DNA from 2 places in the Priestia sp. HNGD-A6 genome. Region 1 is predicted to be linked to the other one. Evidence: predicted binding sites of a transcription regulator. Region 1 holds the regulator's gene; the other holds the start of a gene.
The links. The regulator NrdR, encoded in region 1, represses ribonucleotide reductase genes. The targets are predictions, from matches to a motif close to AACACNATATATNGTGTT.

Region 1 (11,028 bases):
ATAAAGGAGAGGCCAATGTCAATTGTAATTGGATTAACGGGCGGAATTGCTAGTGGAAAAAGTACGGTAACCGGAATGCTGAGAGATATTAATATTCCAGTAATCGATGCTGACCACATTGCAAAAGAAGTCGTCGAACCAGGAAAAGAAGCATATAACCAAATCGTAGAGACGTTCGGCCGTGCCATTCTTCACGAAAATGCGGAGATCAATCGAGCTGCTTTAGGGGGAATTGTGTTTTCTCAAGAGGAAGAACGTAAAAAGTTGAATGCAATTGTACACCCTGCGGTAAGAAAAGAAATGCTTTCTCAAAAGGAAAGGTATATCGAGGAAGGATACGATGCTGTGGTATTAGATATTCCGCTGCTGTTTGAAAGTGATTTGACGCATTTAGTCGATAAAGTAGTGGTTGTATATGTCGATGAGCCTGTGCAGCTAGAAAGGTTAAAATCTCGTAATGATCTCTCGACGAAAGATGCCTATGCACGTATCCACGCACAGCTGCCTTTGATTCAAAAAGTAGCCTTAGCCGATGCGGTGATCAATAACAACGGACCTGTAGAGGAAACAAAACAACAGCTTTTAAGTATATTAGCCCTATGGCTAGATTAAAGAGGCTGAGATAAACGTATGTTAGCTGAAGGGAAATCCGAACGAGCTTGATTCTTGAGGTAGAATCAAGCTCGTTCGGATTTTTTTATTGAGAATATTTACGAGCTTCTAAAAAAGAATGTGTTAAATATCTGTTCTCGCTATATACATATAGTAAAACTTAATTAAAATAATTTATTAAAAAAAATTAATATTATTCACTTTTTAAATATTTATGTTATACTATTCAATATAAAAAGTTAAATAGTATAACACATATAGAGAGGGGTATAGCCATGAAAGCACGTATTGCCATTAATGGTTTTGGGAGAATAGGAAGAATGGTTTTTCGCACAGCGATTATAGAGGAGAATTTAGATATTATTGCTATAAATGCATCTTATCCAGCAGAAACATTAGCACATTTAATCAAATATGACTCTATACACGGACCATTTAATGGAGATGTTAAATGTGATGATGATGCGCTAATTGTTAACGGTAAAAGAATCCAGCTATTAAATTCACGCGATCCGCTGAATTTGCCTTGGAAAGAGCTTGGGATTGATTTAGTTGTTGAAGCAACAGGGAAATTTAATTCAAGAGAAAAAGCGCAGTTACATATTGAAGCAGGTGCTAAAAAAGTTGTCTTAACGGCACCGGGTAAACAAGAAGATATTACTATTGTGATGGGCGTAAACGAACGAGAGTTTGATGTGAATCAGCATAACATTATCTCTAATGCCTCTTGTACGACAAATTGTCTAGCTCCAGTTGTCAAGGTGTTAGACGAAGCGTTCACAATTGAAAACGGTTTAATGACGACCGTTCACGCATATACAAATGATCAAAAGAATATTGATAACCCGCATAAAGACTTGCGAAGAGCCCGTGCGTGTGCTCAATCAATTATTCCTACAACAACTGGAGCAGCCAAGGCGCTTTCATTAGTTCTTCCTCATTTAAAAGGAAAGCTTCATGGAATGGCGCTGCGCGTTCCTACGCCGAACGTATCGCTTGTCGATTTAGTTGTGGATGTAAGGAAACCTGTGACGATGGAAGATGTTAATCTAGCGTTCATTAAAGCTGCTGAAGGACCATTAAAGAATATTTTAAATTTAACAATGGAACCACTCGTATCAATTGACTTTAATACAAATCCTCATTCAGCGATTGTAGATGGACTATCGACTATCGTAATGGAAGATCATAAAATTAAAGTGTTAGCTTGGTACGATAACGAGTGGGGCTACTCTCAGCGCGTAGTCGATTTGGTAAGATATATTGCTGCAGAAATGCGTAATGGATCAAAGATAAGAGTAAGCTAAGAAAGCTATAGATTGCTTTTTAAAAAAACAGGGAGCTATCGCCCTGTTTTTTTTGTTTTTATTCAAAAGAATAGGGAAAAGCAATAAGATAATCATGCAAAGGAGTGTTTCTTTTCCTCAATTTTAATAAAAAAATGAATAGTCGTTTAGCAGCTTTTACACACTGTCTCACGAGAATACAGGGGTAATTTGTATAGGTCTATCTGCGGGAACAATCTTTAATAAAATCAAAACACGTATTGCAAAATAAATGTAAACAAAGTATACTATGTTTCGTGAACTTCTTGTGTACCTTTCGGTGATGTGGCTACTTAAAGGGTTAGGACCTCTTTGGACTAACTTTCCCCCGTGGTAGTTAACATGCTATATGGCGAAAGAACTTCATGTTTAACGATTAAAAATTGTTAAAGGGGGAAATATCATTATGGAAACAATGGGTCGTCATGTCATCTCAGAATTATGGGGATGCGATTTCGATAAGTTAAATGATATTGATTATATTGAAAAAACGTTTGTTGATGCAGCTTTAAAATCTGGTGCGGAAGTTCGCGAAGTAGCGTTCCATAAATTTGCACCTCAAGGTGTAAGTGGCGTTGTTATTATTTCAGAATCACATTTAACGATTCACAGCTTCCCAGAGCATGGTTATGCAAGTATCGATGTTTATACTTGTGGTCATTTAGATCCTACAATCGCAGCAGATTATATTGCAGATGCTCTAAGTGCACAGACACGTGAAACAATTGAATTACCACGTGGAATGGGTCCTGTTCAGGTAAAACAAACTAAAGCGAATGCACTTTAATAGTGTCGATTGATTACGTAAGTTAAGAGGTGTATTACACACCTCTTTTTAGTATATAAATTTTTAATATGCAAAAACAAAGGGGATAACAACATGGGGGTAGTACAAGTAGTTAAATCTTTATTTTCTAATCATGTAGAAACAAGCGATCGTCATTCAGATCCGACTCTAAAAACGCATTATTACAAAACAACGGCTGGGAATGCATTTAAGCAAGTTCATGAAATGTTGAAGCATATGCAAGGGATAGAGATACTTGCTGCGTATGAAGAGCGAGGAGAAATTAGCTTAAACGTTGTAAAAGGAAGAAAAGCTTTTGTTGTGATTACCATTATTAGCGTACGTCCTCTTGAAACCGCTATCGATTTTTCTGCTACAACAGAGTCAAAAGTGGTGCCAGTTGATTTTGGTTTTAGCAAAGAACTTGTACGTACGCTTTATAAGAGCTTTGATCAAAAACTTATTCCTCTTTCTTCGTAAGTTCCTTATCATTTTTGAATTTCAGGAAATAAAATGGGGAAATTCCTTTTCCTTTACTTGTATTCAAGCCTTGTTTTCTATAAGATGGAATAAAGTAAATCCTTTAATATAGCATCGTGTTTGATAAAGGAAATGATGATGACAATCATAATAAATGGCGAATAGCCGGCTAACATAGATGAAAATTAACTTATATGAGAGAAAATAAAAAGAAAAACAAGGTTTATTATTGGAGCTGAGAATATGAAGTGCCCATCCTGTCATTACAATGGAACGAGAGTGCTGGACTCGCGCCCTGTAGAAGAAGGCCGCTCTATTCGTAGAAGACGTGAATGCGAAGAGTGTCACTATCGTTTTACAACTTTTGAGAAAGTAGAAGAACTTCCGTTAATTGTTGTAAAAAAAGATGGAGCGAGAGAAGAGTTCAGCAAAGACAAAATCCTTCGAGGGTTAATTAAGGCGTGTGAAAAACGCCAAGTAAGCTTAAAACAACTGGAAGATACCGTACACGATATTGAAACAGAGCTGCGCAGTCAGGGTACATCAGAGGTGCAGTCAGATGTGGTAGGAGAAATGGTGATGGAGCGATTAGCTGCTATCGATGAAGTCTCTTATGTTCGATTTGCTTCGGTATACCGACAATTTAAAGACATCAATGTATTTATTGATGAATTAAAAGATTTAATTAAGAAGGAACGACTGTAAAAGAGCTATTGAAGTATTCTTTAGGCTCTTTTTTTGTCATTTCTATTACTTTAAAAGTAGGTAGGGAACGACATGAAAGAACAACATTGGAAAGAAATGATACCGGTCGATCGTTATGTTGTTCGTTCGAGCGGCATACTGCAGGAATACGACCGAAAGATTTTAACAATGCTCTATCAGCCGTTGGTGGGTACGACGTGTTTTGGTTTGTATATGACGCTATGGAGCGAGCTGGAACAAGATCGTTTATGGGGAAAAGAGTCTACGCATCATCACCTAATGTCAATGATGCAAATTAATTTGAAAGCTATTTACCATGAGCGGTTAAAATTAGAAGGTATTGGTTTGTTAAAAACATATATTAAGGAAGAAGATGATGTTCGTGTGTTCATTTATGAGCTCATTCCTCCTCTTACGCCCCATCAGTTCTTTAACGATGGCGTGTTAAATGTATATTTATATAACCGACTAGGAAAATCCATCTTTCAAAAAATAAAAAATTATTTTTCGGATTCACTCGTGGATGATCAATCGTTCAAAGATGTGACGCATTCATTTAACGATGTATTTAAATCAGTTAAAGCAACGGAGCTGGCTCCAAGTTTTCAGTCTGAAAGCAAGGATGTATTTTCTCCTGATGCTCAAACGGACTTTATAGATTCTTCAAACCGTGCTTCTATTGAGATGAGCCCGGATTCCTTTGATTTTGATTTATTTTTAGCAGGCCTAACAGATTCAATGATTTCGAAAAGGTCAATTACATCTAAAGTAAAACAAGCGATTGAAAAGTTAGCTTTTTTATACGGCATTGATCCTCTTCAAATGAAAAATGTAGTGCTCGATTCGCTAAATGAGAATGATCAAGTTGATATTGAATTGCTTAGAAAAGCAGCACAGTCCTTTTACCAATTTGAAAATGGAGAAGCACTTCCCAATCTAAGCGAACAAATTCAGCCTCCTATGCTTCGTACCATGCAGGAAAAGCAGCCTCAGACTAAGGAAGAGCAGCTCATTCAACAGCTAGAAGTCACCTCTCCTCGACAGCTATTGATCGAGTTTTCAGGGGGGGCAGAGCCATCAAAAGCAGATTTACAAATGATTGAAGAAGTGATGTTTAATCAAAAGCTTTCACCAGGGGTAGTAAATGTTCTGATTTACTATGTTATGCTAAGATCCGATATGAAATTATCTAAGAGCTATGTAGAGAAAATTGCTGGACACTGGGCGCGCAAAAAGGTACAAACTGTTCAAGATGCCATGAATTTAGCTAAAAATGAACAGAAAGAATATCAGAACTGGACTGAGGCAAAGCAAAATAAAAAAACGGCCGGACGAAAAATTGTGCGTAAAGAAATGGTGCCAGAGTGGTTGAGCGATGAAGAAAAAGAAGAGAAAAAGCAGCCTTCAAAAGAAGCGGATGAATTTGAAGAAGAAAAACGAAAGCTACAAGAAGAGCTCAAGCAGTTAGATCAAGAGCTAAAACAAAAGCATAAAGAATAAAAAGCAGGTATGATAGAGATGAGGTGAAAAAGATGAAGCCTATCAATGATTCACTAAATCAGTTAGTGAACAAAAAGGATTTTAAAGCACGTTTAGAAGCATTAAGAAACAGTATTCTGTCTAATCCCGAAGTTAAAACGTTTCTGCAAGAGCATCGCCATGAGTTAGATGAGCAAATGGTCGACCGAGGCTTGATGAAGATGCATGAATTCATCGACCAGAGCAAATGCTGTGACAAATGCCCTTCTCTGCAAAGCTGTGTCAATATGGTGAAGGGGTATCACCCTCAGCTGGTTGTAAAAGGCCGTAATATTGATTTACAGTATGAACGCTGTCCTAGAAAAGTACAAGAAGATGAGCGAAAAGAACAAGAATCTTTTATTCAGTGTATGTACGTGCCCAAAGAAATTTTACAGGCAACGATGTCTGATATTGAAATTGAGCAGGGAAGATTTGAAGCCATTAAATTAGTAAGAGATTTTGTGCGAGAATATGAGCCAAATAAGAAAATGAAAGCTTTATATTTACACGGTTCGTTTGGTGTGGGGAAGACGTATTTTCTTGGAGCAATTGCCAATGCGTTAGCCGAAAAGAAAGTGAAATCTACGATTCTGTATGTCCCGGAGTTTTTGCGTGAGTTAAAAGGTTCGTTTCAAGATCAAAGCTTCAATGAGAAAATAGAGTATGTCAAAAAAGTACCGGTTCTTATGCTTGATGATCTCGGAGCAGAATCTGTAACGAGCTGGATGCGAGACGATGTGCTCGGAACCATTTTACAATTCCGCATGCTCGAAAATTTGCCGACATTTTTCAGCTCGAATTTAAATTTTAAAGAGCTTCAACATCATTTGACTTATACCCAACGAGGCGAGCAGGAAGAGCTCAAAGCCGCTCGTGTCATGGAACGAATTAAGTCTCTAGCCATTCCCGTTGAAATGAATGGAGAGAATAAACGAAATAGATGAGCAGGTCGTTTTACATTTCTTGTAACGACTTGCTCATTTTTTTGCATGTTGCCCCATATACATTAATAAAGCGTGTCCAAAGGGGGGCTATGAGGAATGAAAATATTCTTTAAATATGTAGAAGACGCAGTCATTGTATATGAGTCTTTATGCGCGAAGCGAAGCGCTTTATCATATGGTTCACAGTGCTTGAAGTTGGTGAATAATCAGCTTTTAGTTATTGATGAGACATACAATCGAGAGGCCATTTTACAAGACATGGTGATACCGGTATTAACGCACGTGATTTTAAAAAAGAAAGAAAAAAAGATGATGGTAAACATATTAAAAGAACAATTTTTCTATTCAGAAGAGGAAGAACAAGATTTGCTGCTTCAAATTATGAGGGGGATTATGGAAGGAGAGAGAGGCGAAATTCCGCAAAAAACATTTTCCCTTCCAAGAGAATTACTTATCCGCCAGGCTCTTCAAGACTTCTTCATTCATAATGTAACATTCACCTTTGAGTCTTTTCTCCAATTCCGTTTAAAAGAATATCAAGAGCGGCTGCGCTATTATGCTGAGCTGGCGATTGATGAATATAAGCTTGAACAAGACTATCAAATTCTTATTCATCAGCTGCGTCAAGCAGCTAATGAAAGACAGTCATCTACAGGCGATGTGTATGTAATGCATTTGAATAAAAACAAGTTTGTATTGTACGACCAAAGCAGTAGATATGTTCCGGAGCGTGAATGTGCAGCCCTAGCAGAGGCCTTTCTATCTGAACAAGAATCAGTATACATAGACTCAACTATCATCGCGCCTTTGCTGAGTTTATCTCCAGCTGCTATTCATCTGTATAGCGACCAGCATGATCATGATTTTGTTTATACCATTCAAAATATTTTTCAAGAAAAAGTGATGTTATACGAAAAAAATGAATTTCCGTTTGATCAAAAGCAAAATATAACGTGAAAGGTTGATTTCTATTTTGAAAATGAATATAATAAATGCATATTGAAAAACAGCTATATGTCACAAGTTATGATGAGGACATGAGTGTATATTTACGGTTTATAGAGAGGGAGATCTAGGCTGAAAATCTCCTAACACGGAATATATTCTTACCACCTCTAAACTTCAGTAGTAAACGAGCAGCGTCTCTAGTAATTACTGACGGAATTTCCGTTATAAAACCTCGAGCCGCTTCGGGTTATTTGGGTTATCCAAGATACGAAGAGGAAACAAGGGTGGTACCGCGTGTATACACAACTCGTCCCTTTTTATAAGGGACGAGTTTTTTGTTTTTACAAAAAGTTTATTAGTTATGTTAAAGGAGTGGAAAGTTGTGTCAGAAGTAATCAAAATGACATTTCCTGATGGAGCTGTTAAAGAGTATCCAAAAGGATCATCAACAGAAGATATTGCGGCTTCTATTAGCCCGGGATTAAAGAAAAAAGCATTAGCAGGTAAAGTAAACGGCGAGCTGCTGGATTTACGTACGCCAATCGAACAAGATGGCAGTCTTGAAATCATTACGCAAGATGCTCCTGAAGCGCTTGAAATTATGCGCCATAGTACAGCGCATTTAATGGCTCAAGCAATCAAACGTTTATACAAAGATGTAAAAGTACAGCTAGGTGTAGGCCCGGTTATCGAAAATGGGTTTTACTATGACATCGATATGGAAGAATCAATTACTCCTGAAGATTTAGGTAGAATTGAAAAAGAAATGAAAAAAATCGTTAATTCAAATATTGAAATTGAACGAAAAGAAGTTTCTCGTGAAGAAGCCATTCAACTTTTTAAAGAAGTTGGCGATGAACTAAAGCTTGAATTGATTGATGCGATTCCAGCAGGTGAAAAGGTGACGATTTACCAACAAGGCGAATTCTTTGATCTTTGCCGAGGTGTGCACGTGCCGTCAACAGGCAAAATTAAAGAGTTTAAACTATTAAGCGTAGCAGGTGCTTATTGGCGCGGAGACAGCGACAATCAAATGCTGCAGCGTATTTACGGTACAGCATTCTTTACAAAAGCAGATTTAGACGAGCATCTTCGTCTTCTTGAAGAAGCAAAAGAACGTGACCACCGTAAACTTGGTAAAGAGTTAAACTTATTTACAAATTCTCAAAAAGTAGGACAAGGTCTTCCTTTATGGCTTCCAAAAGGTGCGACGATCCGCCGTATTATCGAGCGTTATATCGTAGATAAAGAAGTAAGCCTTGGTTATCAGCACGTTTACACGCCGGTGCTTGGAAGTGTAGAACTTTACAAAACGTCTGGTCACTGGGAGCACTATCAAGATGACATGTTCCCTGCAATGGAAATGGATAACGAAGACCTGGTTCTTCGTCCAATGAACTGTCCTCATCACATGATGGTGTACAAACAAGGTATTCACAGCTATCGTGAGCTTCCAATCCGTATTGCTGAACTTGGAACAATGCACCGCTACGAAATGTCAGGAGCATTATCAGGACTTCAGCGCGTTCGAGGCATGACGTTAAATGATGCACATATCTTTGTACGTCCGGATCAAATCAAAGAAGAATTTATTCGTGTGGTTCGCTTAGTTGAAGCGGTTTATAAAGATTTTGGATTTGAAAATTATTCATTCCGTCTATCTTATCGTGATCCTGAAGATACAGAAAAATACTTCGATGATGATGCAATGTGGGAAAAAGCACAAAGCATGTTAAAAGATGCAATGGATGAGCTTGACCTCGATTATTATGAAGCTGAAGGCGAAGCGGCATTCTACGGTCCAAAACTAGATGTTCAAGTTAAAACAGCTCTTGGTAAAGAAGAGACGCTATCTACGGTTCAATTGGATTTCTTACTTCCTGAACGCTTTGATTTAACGTATGTAGGGGAAGACGGAAAACAGCATCGACCTGTTGTTATTCACCGCGGCGTGGTGTCAACAATGGAACGTTTTGTAGCTTTCTTAATCGAAGAATACAAAGGAGCTTTCCCAACGTGGTTAGCACCTGTACAAGTTCAAGTGATTCCGGTATCACCTACGGTTCACCTTGAGTATGCAAAAGAAGTGCAAGAACAGCTTCAGCTTGCGGGTATTCGTGTGGAACTTGATTCTCGCGATGAGAAAATTGGCTATAAAATCCGTGAGGCTCAAATGCAAAAAATTCCTTACATGCTTGTTGTAGGGGATAAAGAAGTAGAAGATAAAGCAGTAAACGTACGTAAATATGGTGAGCAGAATTCAGAAACAGTGGATTTCCAAGCCTTTTTACAAAATGTAAAAGCAGAAGCATCTCGTTAATGAAAAAAGCAGAGAATTGAAATTCTCTGCTTTTTTATCTAACATTTATAAAAAACTGTTGCATAAATGGTTTTCCTTTGATACAATAACTTTTGTTGTGAAAAAAGAACGAAATCATTGACTTTTGTCTTTGTTGATACTATAATAGCTTAAGTAATTGAATACTTGTTTATACAGAAGAAGAAGCACCCGCTTCTCACCTGAGTGACGCATAAAGCAGTTAGCAGGTACATCGTATCTTAATTAAAACGATAGAAGTGTGGGTGCAGTATGTACTCACACTTTTTTGTGTGAGTTAATAATCGGTCTAAGCAAGCGTATTCGCTCATTAAACCTTGGAGGTGGCTACTTATTAGCAAGGACATGATGGTAAACGAGGGCATTCGAGCTCGCGAAGTTCGTCTAATTGATCAAAATGGTGAACAATTAGGAATTAAATCAAAAAATGAAGCATTAGAAATTGCTTCACGAGTAAATCTTGACTTAGTAATGGTTGCTGCAAATGCGAAACCGCCGGTATGTCGTATTATGGACTACGGTAAATTCCGCTATGAGCAACAACGTAAAGAAAGAGAAGCTCGTAAAAACCAAAAAGTTGTAAACTTAAAAGAAGTTCGTTTAAGTCCAACAATTGATGAACATGATTTTAACACTAAACTTCGTAACGCACGCAAGTTCCTTGAAAAAGGTGACAAAGTGAAAGCGTCTATTCGCTTTAAAGGTCGTGCCATTACTCATAAAGGGATTGGCCAAAAAGTACTTGAACGTTTTTCACAAGCTTGCGAAGATGTAAGTTCAGTTGAATCGGCTCCTAAAATGGAAGGCCGCAGCATGTTCTTAGTCTTGGCACCTAAAAACGAAAAGTAATAGAACGAGGAGGAACACCCCATGCCAAAAATGAAAACACATCGTGGCGCTGCAAAGCGTTTCAAAAAGACTGGAAGCGGTAAATTAAAACGTGCTCGTGCTTACACAAGCCATTTATTCGCTAACAAATCTACAAAACAAAAGCGTAAATTACGTAAAGGTTCTTTAGTAAGCAAAGGTGACTTCAAACGTATCCGTCACTTATTAGATAACATTAAGTAATTTGGGTTGAGATAGAAACAATACAGGAGGTAAACAATTATGCCACGCGTAAAAGGCGGTACAGTAACACGCAAACGTCGTAAAAAAGTTTTAAAATTAGCTAAAGGTTTCTTCGGTTCGAAGCATAGATTATATAAAGTTGCTAATCAGCAAGTTATGAAATCTCACATGTATGCTTATCGTGACCGTCGTCAGAAAAAACGTGACTTCCGTAAATTATGGATCACACGTATTAATGCAGCTGCTCGTATGAACGGTCTTTCTTACAGCCGTTTAATGCACGGTTTAAAATTAGCA
Region 2 (11,028 bases), 260 kb from region 1:
ATAAACCCGCCTAGCTTTTGAGTAGAAGCGAAAATTTGATGCAGCCTAGGTGAGCCAAAATGAATTCGTTCTCCTTGAACAGAATCGTCTTCAAACGCGGGGTCTGTAATGAAAGTGAGTGAAGCAGGATTTGCTTCTCCGCCTGTCTTTTCAACATAATGCCAATAAAATGGACGATTCATCAACTCTTTGTCAAGTTCGATTGTTAATTGAACCGTTAGATAAGAGGGTGTTTCTGTGACAATAGAACAATTATTAGCTAGAAAGTAACGCTTTAAAAATTGATGAATGTCAGTTTGCTGCATGCTGATCCTCCTCGCTGTCTTCGTATTGAATAATAGACGTCAAGTTCTCCATTTTGATTTTTATTTCTCCTTCACTCCGTGAATGAAATAAAATATCTTGAATATGCTCTTCGATATTTTTTAAATCAAGCTTTGTTAAAATATCATCTAACTCTCCAACAACTCGTTCAAAAAGGTTTATTTTTTCGTATAACAATTTTAAAATATGTTCTTCGACCGTATGTTGAATGGCTAAATTGTAAATGTGAACATCATGTTTTTGACCTAAACGATGGACCCTTCCAATTCGCTGTTCTAGACGCATTGGATTCCACGGTAGATCATAGTTAATGATATGATGACAAAACTGAAGGTTGATTCCTTCTCCGCCCGCTTCAGTGGCAATAAATACTTGCGCGTGGCTTTCAAAAAGCTGCTTCATCCAGTCTTTTTTACCTCGCTTAAATCCGCCTCTAAACGGTACAGAGGTAATTCCATGCTGTTTTAAATACCACTGTAAATACAGTTGAGTTGCTCTGTACTCAGTGAAAATAATGACTTTGTCATCAATTTTTTGAACGAGCTCTAGCACTTTTTCTGCTTTTGCATTTTGCGGCACTTGCTGAAGTAGTTGCATTAACGGAGTAATCATATGTTCCGTTAATGCGCTGTTTTGATCTTCCTGACGTTCCAGCATGTTTTTTAATGTCATATACACCGCTTCACGGCTGCTGCAGGCCTCTCGCTGCAGGGTTAAAATTGAAAAAGCACTTGAAGGGTGCAGTCCGTTTCCTTTAAAAGACGTAATCGCATCGTATAGCTCGCGTTCTTTCGGTGAAAATTCAACAGGAATGGTTTGAACAATTCGCTTCGTCCATTCGATACCCGTATCATGGCGGCGATTTCGAATCATAACTTTGTTAACAAGCTCTTTTAAGTGCTCATCGTTTTGCAAAGAGCGTTTTTTAGCAGAAAATAATTCTTCGAAATAGTCTTTATTGCCGAGATGGCCAGGCTTTAAAAGAGAGACTAAGTTGAAAATTTCTTCAATTCGATTTTGAATCGGTGTTGCGGTTAGCAACAGACAAAATTTCTTTTTCAGGCTTTGAACAAATTCATAGTTTTTTGTTTTGTTGTTTTTAAGTTTATGAGCTTCATCAATGATGATGAGGTCGTAGTCTTGTTCTAGCACAATTTCTCGATGAGGAGACCGTTTTGCTGTATCAATTGAAGACACAACGATGTCACACTGATCCCACACATATGATTTTCTTTGAGGGACCGCGGGAATATAAAATTTTTGATTCAATTCCATAGCCCACTGTGAAACAAGCGAAGCTGGAACTAAAATGAGAACTTTTCTAACAAGCCCGCGAATCATATATTCCTTCAAAATTAACCCTGCTTCAATCGTTTTTCCTAGTCCTACTTCATCTGCTAAAATGGCTTTCCCATTCATTGTTTCGACTACTTGTTTGGCTACTTCGAGCTGATGAGGAAGCGGCGTTAAATCGGCTAGATGTTTTGGGCTTTGTAGCCCTTCAAATTCTGAGATAAGCGTTTGGTCTTCTATTTCATAGGCAAGTTTATACAAATCCCATGCAGACCAAGGGCCGTCTTGCTCCAATTTAGTTGAGAAGGCTGCTTCCCATGTTTCATCGATGTTTAATTTCACTTTCATGATAAAAATGCTCCTTTGTAAAAAATTTTTATTGAACAAATGATAAGAATCAGGTAGGATAAAAATATATTTAGAAAATTTGAAAAAGAAAATAGATTAGCACTTTACAAATGATTGTGTGAATAAAGATAGATACATCTTTCAGTAGTATGCCCAACTTTATCAACTTTATAGAAGCGAATGACGACACGGGGAGAGACTACTTGAATGTAGCGCCGAAGGAGCAAGCAATAAAATTGTGAATCTCTCAGGCAAAAAGACTCTTGTTTGACGCAGCTCTGGAGAGTGTCTATGCGTTTATAGACCACCCACGAGGCAAACCTATTCGTTTATAGGTAAACTTTCAGGTGAAAAGGACAGAGACTTCCTACTAAATACAGTAGGGGGTTTTCTGTCCTTTTTTGTTTGGATACATAGTGATCCCCACACTATTTGAAAACTCCCCGTTATGAAAAGTTTCACGTGAAAAAGAGGAGGACATAAATATGACAACAGAATTACACAAAACGCCGCTTTATGATATCTATCAAAAATATGGTGCCAAAACAATTGATTTTGGAGGATGGGCTCTTCCCGTTCAATTTTCTTCTATTAAAGAAGAGCATGAAGCTGTACGTACAAAGGCAGGTCTTTTTGATGTCTCTCATATGGGAGAAATTCTTGTAACAGGAGCTGATAGCTTAGCTTTTCTTCAGCACACGATGACAAATGACGTTTCTATCCTTCTAGATGGAAAAGCACAGTATACAGCTATGTGTTATGAAGACGGAGGCACGGTAGATGATTTGCTGATTTATAAAAAAGCAGATCAAGAGTATTTGCTGGTCGTAAACGCTGCTAATATTCAAAAAGACTATGAGTGGCTTGTGTCTCACAAACAAGGAGATGTAACGCTCGTTAATCAATCTGATGAAACTGCGCAGCTAGCATTACAAGGTCCTTTAGCAGAAAAAGTTTTACAAACGTTAACGAATAAAAATTTAGCTTCATTAAAGCCATTTACATTTGCTGATGATGTAGAAGTAGCGAATGTAAAAGCTCTCGTTTCACGTACTGGATATACCGGAGAAGATGGTTTTGAAATTTATTGTTCTTCAGCTGACGCCTCTCACTTGTGGACGGCTATTTTAGAAGCAGGAAGTGAGGACGGTGTGTTGCCTTGCGGACTAGGCGCTCGCGATACGCTTCGTTTTGAAGCTACTTTGGCTTTATATGGCCAAGAGCTTTCAAAAGATATTACGCCAATTGAAGCTCGAATTGGATTTGCAGTAAAAACGAACAAAGACAGCTTTATTGGAAAAGAAGTGTTAAAAGAACAGCGTGAAAGCGGGGCACCTCGTAAGCTGGTAGGAATTGAAATGATTGATAAAGGTATACCAAGACACGGTTACGAAGTATTTGCAGATGAAGAACAAATTGGATTTGTGACAACAGGTACACAGTCACCGACATTAAAGAAAAACATCGGTTTAGCGCTATTATCAGCAGAGTATACAGAGCTTGGTCAAGAAGTGGAAGTGCAGGTTCGGAAAAAACGCTTAAAAGCAAAAGTGGTTTCAACACCTTTTTATAAACGTTCAAAGTAAGCTTTGGGGAGGAATTTAACATGTTACATCGCTATTTACCAATGACAGAACAAGATCAGCAGCAAATGTTAGCAGCAATTGGTGTTTCATCCGTTGATGATTTATTTTCAGATATTCCGCAGCGCGTTCGTTTTCAAGGAGAATACAATATTAAAAAAGCGGCTTCAGAGCCTCAGCTGTTAAAAGAATTAAATAATATGGCTGCAAAAAATGCTCATTTGAAAGAATATTCTTCTTTTTTAGGAGCGGGAGTTTATGATCATTACATGCCGGTTATTGTTGACCATGTTATTTCTCGTTCGGAATTTTATACTGCCTATACTCCGTATCAGCCAGAAATTTCTCAAGGAGAACTTCAGGCCATCTTTGAATTTCAAACAATGATTTGTGAGTTAACGGGGATGGACGTGGCCAATTCTTCTATGTATGACGGAGGAACTGCTTTAGCAGAAGCCGCTATGCTCAGTGCGGGTCAAACGAAAAAGAAAAAAGTACTTGTCTCTGCGGCCGTTCACCCTGAGTCAAAAGATGTGTTAAAAACGTATGCGAAGGGTCAATATATTGAAGTGGTAGAAATCCCTGCAGCAGACGGCGTAACAGATATGATTGCATTAGAAAAAGAGATGGGAAGTGACGTGGCAGCTGTTATTGTCCAGTATCCAAATTTCTACGGACAAATCGAGCCGTTAAAAGAAATTGAAGAAATTACTCATCAAGAAAAATGTATGTTTGTGGTTTCAAGCAATCCTTTATCATTAGGTTTACTTACGCCTCCTGGAGAATTTGGAGCTGATATTGTCATTGGAGATGCACAGCCATTTGGTATTCCAAGTCAATTTGGAGGCCCGCACTGCGGATACTTTGCAACTACGTCTAAGCTTATGCGAAAAATCCCAGGACGATTAGTAGGGCAAACGGTCGATGAAAACGGTAAGCGAGGGTTTGTTTTAACCCTTCAAGCGCGTGAGCAGCATATACGCCGCGATAAAGCGACGTCTAACATTTGTTCAAATCAAGCGTTAAATGCTTTAGCAGCATCAGTTGCCATGACAGCTTTAGGCAAGCAAGGTGTAAAAGAAATGGCGCTGCAAAACTTATCAAAAACGCATTATGCATATGAAGCGTTAAAGGCAAAAGGGGTAAATGTAGCATTTGAAGGACCGTTTTTTAACGAACTAGTCGTGAAGCTTCCTGTTTCGGTAACAGAAGCAAACAATCATTTATTAGCATCAAAAATAATTGGCGGTTATGATCTTAGCCGTGATAACCAAGCGCTTGAAAATCACATGCTGCTTGCTTTTACAGAACTCCGTACAAAAGAGGAAATTGACCAACTTGTAAATGAATTGGGGGATCTTCATGCTTAATCAAAATCAATCACTTATTTTTGAAAGCAGTAAAGAAGGGCGAATCGGCTATTCATTGCCGGAGTTAGATGTTCCGCAAGTAAATGCTGAAGAGCTGCTTGGAAAAGCGTATGTCCGTACCGAAGCTCCTGAGCTTCCTGAAGTATCAGAACTCGATATTATGCGTCATTACACTGCGCTTTCAAAACGAAATCACGGAGTGGACTCAGGGTTTTATCCGCTTGGTTCATGTACGATGAAATATAATCCAAAAGTGAATGAACAAGCAGCACGCATTGCTGGGTTAGCGCATATTCATCCGCTTCAAGATGAGCAAACGGTTCAAGGTGCTCTCGAACTTTTATATGATTTACAAGAGCATTTAACAGAAATTACGGGAATGGATGAAGTAACACTTCAGCCAGCAGCGGGTGCTCATGGCGAGTGGACCGGGCTTATGATGATTCGTGCCTATCATGAAGCAAATGGTGAGACGCAGCGAACAAAAGTCATTGTTCCAGACTCAGCTCACGGAACGAACCCTGCTTCGGCAACAGTTGCGGGATTTGAAACGGTAACGGTAAAATCAAATGAACATGGTTTAGTGGACTTAGAGGATTTACGCCGCGTAGTGGGAGAAGATACAGCCGCTTTAATGTTAACAAACCCAAATACGCTAGGGTTATTTGAAGAAGATATTTTAGAAATGGCTGAAATTGTTCACGCAGCAGGTGGAAAACTTTATTATGATGGTGCAAATTTAAACGCAGTATTAAGCAAAGCTCGTCCTGGAGATATGGGATTTGACGTTGTTCATTTAAATCTTCATAAAACCTTTACAGGTCCTCATGGAGGCGGCGGTCCTGGTTCTGGTCCGGTAGGGGTAAAAGCAGATTTAATTCCGTATCTGCCTAAACCAGTGCTTGTGAAAACAGAACAAGGCTATCACTTTGACTATAACCGTCCTCAGTCAATTGGACGCGTAAAGCCGTTTTACGGCAACTTCGGTATCAACGTTCGCGCTTATACGTATATTCGTTCAATGGGTCCAGACGGCTTAAAAGCCGTAACGGAAAACGCTGTGCTAAATGCCAACTATATGATGCGTCGTTTAGCAGAACACTATGAGCTGCCGTTTGACCGTCACTGTAAGCACGAATTTGTTTTATCAGGAAAACGTCAGAAAAAGCTTGGTGTGCGCACATTGGATATCGCGAAACGACTGCTTGATTTTGGCTATCATCCGCCGACTATCTACTTCCCTCTTATCGTAGAAGAGTGCATGATGATCGAACCAACGGAAACGGAGTCGAAAGAAACGCTAGATGCGTTTATCGATGCGATGATTCAAATTGCAAAAGAAGCAGAAGAGACGCCTGAACTCGTACAGGAAGCTCCGCATACAACGGTTGTGAAGCGCCTTGACGAAACGCTGGCAGCGAGAAAACCAGTTCTTCGCTATCAGAAAGAACAGGCTGTTCAAAACGTCTAACAAAAAACCTCGCCCAAAGGCGAGGTTTTTCTATATACATACCATTATTTTTTCTTTTTTACTTTACCGTTCCACATTTTGAAGCCGCCTTTTAAATCATAGATTTCTTTAACACCGTGGCGACGAAGCATTTGTGCTGCACGTCCTGTGCGCATTCCGCTTTGACAATAGATGTACACAGGCTGATCCGGACGAAATTCTTTAATGCGCATACGGAACTGTGAAAGAGGAATATTTCGTGCGCCTAAAATATGTCCGTTTTCGAATTCATTCGGTTCGCGAATATCAACTAGCTGTGCCTTGCGGTAGCCGCTGCGGAATTCTTCTTCAGTTAACGTTTTCATAATGCGACGTTGGATAAAGAACATAACGACAGAGTATATGATGATTACTCCAAGTAAAATGAGTACTGCTGTAATTGGTGACATGCTGATTCTTCCTTTCTTCGACAAAATCCATACTCTTATTATATAAGTGAATGAAATTAGAAGTAAAGCGATTTTGCCTTGAATCTAGCGGATTTCTTCCCCAAAATGAAAAAACTACCACATTTGAATTCGCAGTTTTATGTTGCTCTTTGCTTTTCCTTAGCTCAATCTTTTGGTAGACTAAAAAACGGATTTATTTTTTATATTACATATAGCTGAGGATGAGGTATATGAAAGCAAAGTGGAGATTTATTGATTCCAACAACCGTTCGCCTTATTACAATATGGCGTTAGATGAAGCGTTATTAGAATGGCATAGTAAAGGGGAAATTCCACCTACGATTCGTTTTTACGGATGGAACCCTCCAACGCTGTCGATCGGTTATTTTCAAAAAGCTGAAAAAGAAATTAACTTTGATAAAGTAAAAGAATTAGGATTAGGCTTTGTGAGACGTCCAACGGGCGGCAGGGGCGTGCTTCATGATGAAGAGCTTACTTACAGCGTCATTGTATCTGAAGAGTATCCTAATATGCCTAAGACAGTTACAGAAGCATACCGCGTGATCTCAGAAGGTTTACTGGAAGGTTTTCGTTCGTTAGGGCTCGAGGCTTATTTTGCTATTCCTCGTTCAGAAGAAGAAAAAAATAGCTTAAAAAACCCTCGTTCATCTGTATGTTTTGACGCTCCTTCTTGGTATGAACTAGTTGTAGAGGGCCGCAAAATTGCTGGAAGTGCTCAGACTAGACAAAAGGGAGTTATCCTCCAGCACGGCTCTATCCTGTTAGAGATTGATGAAGATAAATTATTCAGCGTGTTTAATTACCCAAATGACCGCGTGAAAGAAAGAATGCAGCGCGCATTTCGTTCTAAAGCGGTAGCGATCAATGCAATTGCGGGCCGCAAAATCTCTATTGAAGAAGCAAAAGAAGCGTTTTATAAAGGATTTGCTTCTGCTCTTGATATCGATTTAGAACCGTATACACTATCTGAAGAAGAGGAAGCATATGTAGAAGAACTAGCGCGCACAAAGTACGGATCGGATGAATGGAACTTTAAGCGCTAAACGAATGCGGATGGTAAATAGATAAAAGTGCAACTTCTTATAAGTTGCACTTTTTATTGGAATTTTTAGAAACAATGCTTGGCTAATAGAATACATAGGGAAGAAAAGTCAAACACTTTTTTTACGAAAAAAAAAATATTTCACTTGACACCCTTCTATATGTAGATGTTTGGAGAAGTGTCAAATACTATATATTGAATTCGTCCAAGCCGTGTGGTAAGTTATTGATAGTTGATTGAAAAACTCTATTTCCTTTAAAAGGAAATAGAGTTAATAAATTTATAGATGTTCGATAGGTAAGGAGTTGTGAGAATGACTGTTTTGTTAAATCAAAAAGTGAATATGAATGTTGAAAAGCTCAATTCAGATATTGAACGCTTTCCGCAAGTACATCCGATTACACCGGATATGAAGTTAACTCATAAAGGTGTTTCAAGATTGGTAATGTTAGACCGCTATGCGTTTAAAGATACGGAAAAATTAACGTTATCAGAAGGAGATTTTGTTGTTCTAACTGTAAAGGAAGACCCAAAATTTCCAGCACGAGGACTTGGCTATGTGGAAAGCATTAATTTTGAGCAAAAAACCGCTGTTGTCAAGGTAGAAGATGAGTTTAGAGGAGCTTTATCACCTGAAGAAGCAGAAAATGGGTTAATTACTCGTTCTTTAGATGTCATTGAAAAACCTCTAGAGGCCTTCTATGAGCAAATTGCAAAACGTAATGCAACAGGCTTAGCTTCTGTGGAAAAAACAGAAGAAAAGCGCAAAGAGTGGTTTGAAAAGTTCTATCAAGAGCTTGTTCAGCTAAACTTTGTACCCGCTGGCCGCGTTCTTTACGGTGCAGGTGCTGACACGGACGTAACTTACTTTAACTGTTACGTAATGCCTTATGTAAAAGATTCACGCGAAGGTATTTCAGAACACCGCAAACAAGTAATGGAAATCATGAGCCGCGGAGGCGGTGTTGGAACCAATGGTTCAACTCTTCGCCCGCGCAACACGCTGGCTCGCGGTGTAAACGGCAAATCATCTGGTTCGGTTTCATGGTTGGATGATATTGCTAAACTGACGCATCTTGTTGAGCAGGGTGGGTCACGTCGTGGGGCTCAAATGATCATGCTTGCCGACTGGCATCCTGACATTGTAGAGTTTATTATTTCTAAAATGCAAAACCCTCGCATTTTACGTTTCTTAATTGAAAACACAAATGACGAAATGATTAAAAAGCACGCTCAAGATAAATTGAAGTTCACGCCGCTAACAGAGTCTGAAGAAGCAATGTACCAAGGAATCATTAACTATAAACAAATTCCTGGTCTTGGTGGGTTCAGTGAAAAAATCATTAAAGATGCAGAAGAAAAGCTGCAAACAGGCGGAACGTACAGCGTTCATAACTCAGAGTTTTTAACAGGAGCAAACATTTCTGTATGCTTAACAAAAGATTTTATGGATGCTGTTGAAAACGACGGTGAATACGAACTTCGCTTCCCAGACGTAGAAAGCTATTCAAAAGAAGAAATGGCTAACTACAATGAAAACTGGCACGAAGTAGGCGACGTGCGCGAGTGGGCAAAACAAGGAAACAAAGTTCGTACGTACCGTACTATCCGTGCAAAAGAGCTATGGAACTTAATTAATATTTGTGCAACGTACTCAGCTGAACCAGGCATTTTCTTCTTCGACAATGCCAATGACATGACAAATGCTCAAGCATATGGTCAGCACGTTGTTGCAACGAATCCATGTGGTGAACAACCACTTGCACCATTCTCTGTTTGTAACTTAGCTGCTGTTAACTTAGCGCAAATGGCAGATAAAGAAACAAAAACAGTTAACTTTGAAAAGCTACGTCAAACGGTTGAAACGGGCGTTAGAATGCAAGATAACGTTATTGATGCAACTCCTTATTTCTTAGAAGAAAACCAAAAGCAAGCGCTTGGCGAACGCCGCGTTGGTCTTGGTGTAATGGGTCTTCACGATCTTCTTATTTATTGTGAAACAGAATACGGCTCTGACAAAGGCAATGAGTTAGTAGATAAAGTGTTTGAAACAATTGCCACGACGGCTTACCGCGCGTCTGTAGAGCTTGGAAAAGAAAAAGGAAGCTTCCCGTTCTTAGTGGGCGAAACAGATGCTGAAACGGCTTCTTTACGTGAAGCATTCACAAATACAGGCTTCATGAAAAAAATGCCTGAAGATATTCGTGAAAACATTAAAGAGCACGGTATCCGAAACTCTCATTTATTAACAGTAGCGCCAACTGGCAGTACTGGAACAATGGTTGGAGTATCAACGGGTCTTGAACCTTATTTCTCATTCTCATACTTCCGAAGCGGTCGTTTGGGTAAGTTTATTGAAGTGAAAGCTGATATCGTTCAAGAGTATTTAGATCAGCATCCAGAAGCAGATCCAAACAATCTTCCTGAATGGTTCATTTCAGCTATGGAACTTGCACCACAAGCTCACGCGGACGTGCAATGTGTGATTCAGCGCTGGATTGATAGCTCAATTAGTAAAACAGTAAACGCTCCTCGTGGTTACACGGTAGAGCAAGTTCAAAAAGTGTACGAGCGTCTGTATAAAGGCGGAGCAAAAGGCGGTACGGTGTACGTAGACGGAAGCCGTGATGCACAAGTCTTAACGCTAAAAGCAGAAGAAAATACGTTTGATGAAGAAATTGAAGCGCCAAAAGAAGAAACAAAACCACACGTTGTGTTAGTTGATACAATTAATGAAATTCGTTCAACTGATGTAACAATCGGTTCTGAAGTAGGTAATACGTGTCCGGTTTGCCGTCAAGGAACGGTAGAGGAAATGGGCGGATGCAACACATGTACAAACTGTGGTGCACAGCTGAAATGCGGCCTTTAATTTTTAATCATGATTGACTAGTAAAAGCTGACTCAAGTGAGTCGGCTTTTATTATGTATGAAAATGGGGCATAAATAAGAAGCGGGAGAGAACGGTTCTTGTATTTGAATAAGCATTGTAGTATGATTTTAATTGAATGTCTTTTATCCAGTTTTATCTTATGACATCGCTTTATTTACACGTTTTTTTTCACATAGATTATCAAACATGAACACGATATCACTATAAGAAACAGACATTTATGACTTATTATTAGCAATACATAATATTAATTGG

Region 2: the regulator NrdR is predicted to act here: its motif matches at 8,065-8,082, upstream of SCI76_RS18140 (vitamin B12-dependent ribonucleotide reductase).

Annotation. Positions count from the first base shown of each region.
Region 1 covers NZ_CP138621.1:3,281,963-3,292,990, forward strand. Annotated here, with positions in the region: gene coaE (dephospho-CoA kinase) at 16-612, shown strand; gene SCI76_RS16735 (glyceraldehyde-3-phosphate dehydrogenase) at 888-1,919, shown strand; gene speD (adenosylmethionine decarboxylase) at 2,344-2,724, shown strand; gene SCI76_RS16745 (hypothetical protein) at 2,818-3,204, shown strand; gene nrdR (transcriptional regulator NrdR) at 3,448-3,909, shown strand; gene SCI76_RS16755 (replication initiation and membrane attachment family protein) at 3,982-5,409, shown strand; gene dnaI (primosomal protein DnaI) at 5,442-6,374, shown strand; gene ytxC (sporulation protein YtxC) at 6,471-7,331, shown strand; T-box leader at 7,392-7,640, shown strand; gene thrS (threonine--tRNA ligase) at 7,684-9,642, shown strand; ribosomal protein L20 leader region at 9,814-9,936, shown strand; gene infC (translation initiation factor IF-3) at 10,006-10,509, shown strand; gene rpmI (50S ribosomal protein L35) at 10,531-10,731, shown strand; gene rplT (50S ribosomal protein L20) at 10,771-11,028, shown strand, end outside.
Region 2 covers NZ_CP138621.1:3,541,024-3,552,051, forward strand. Annotated here, with positions in the region: gene SCI76_RS18105 (YqhG family protein) at 1-305, opposite strand, end outside; gene SCI76_RS18110 (DEAD/DEAH box helicase) at 292-1,965, opposite strand; glycine riboswitch at 2,146-2,238, shown strand; gene gcvT (glycine cleavage system aminomethyltransferase GcvT) at 2,451-3,551, shown strand; gene gcvPA (aminomethyl-transferring glycine dehydrogenase subunit GcvPA) at 3,572-4,918, shown strand; gene gcvPB (aminomethyl-transferring glycine dehydrogenase subunit GcvPB) at 4,911-6,389, shown strand; gene SCI76_RS18130 (rhodanese-like domain-containing protein) at 6,434-6,817, opposite strand; gene SCI76_RS18135 (biotin/lipoate A/B protein ligase family protein) at 7,048-7,881, shown strand; gene SCI76_RS18140 (vitamin B12-dependent ribonucleotide reductase) at 8,194-10,752, shown strand.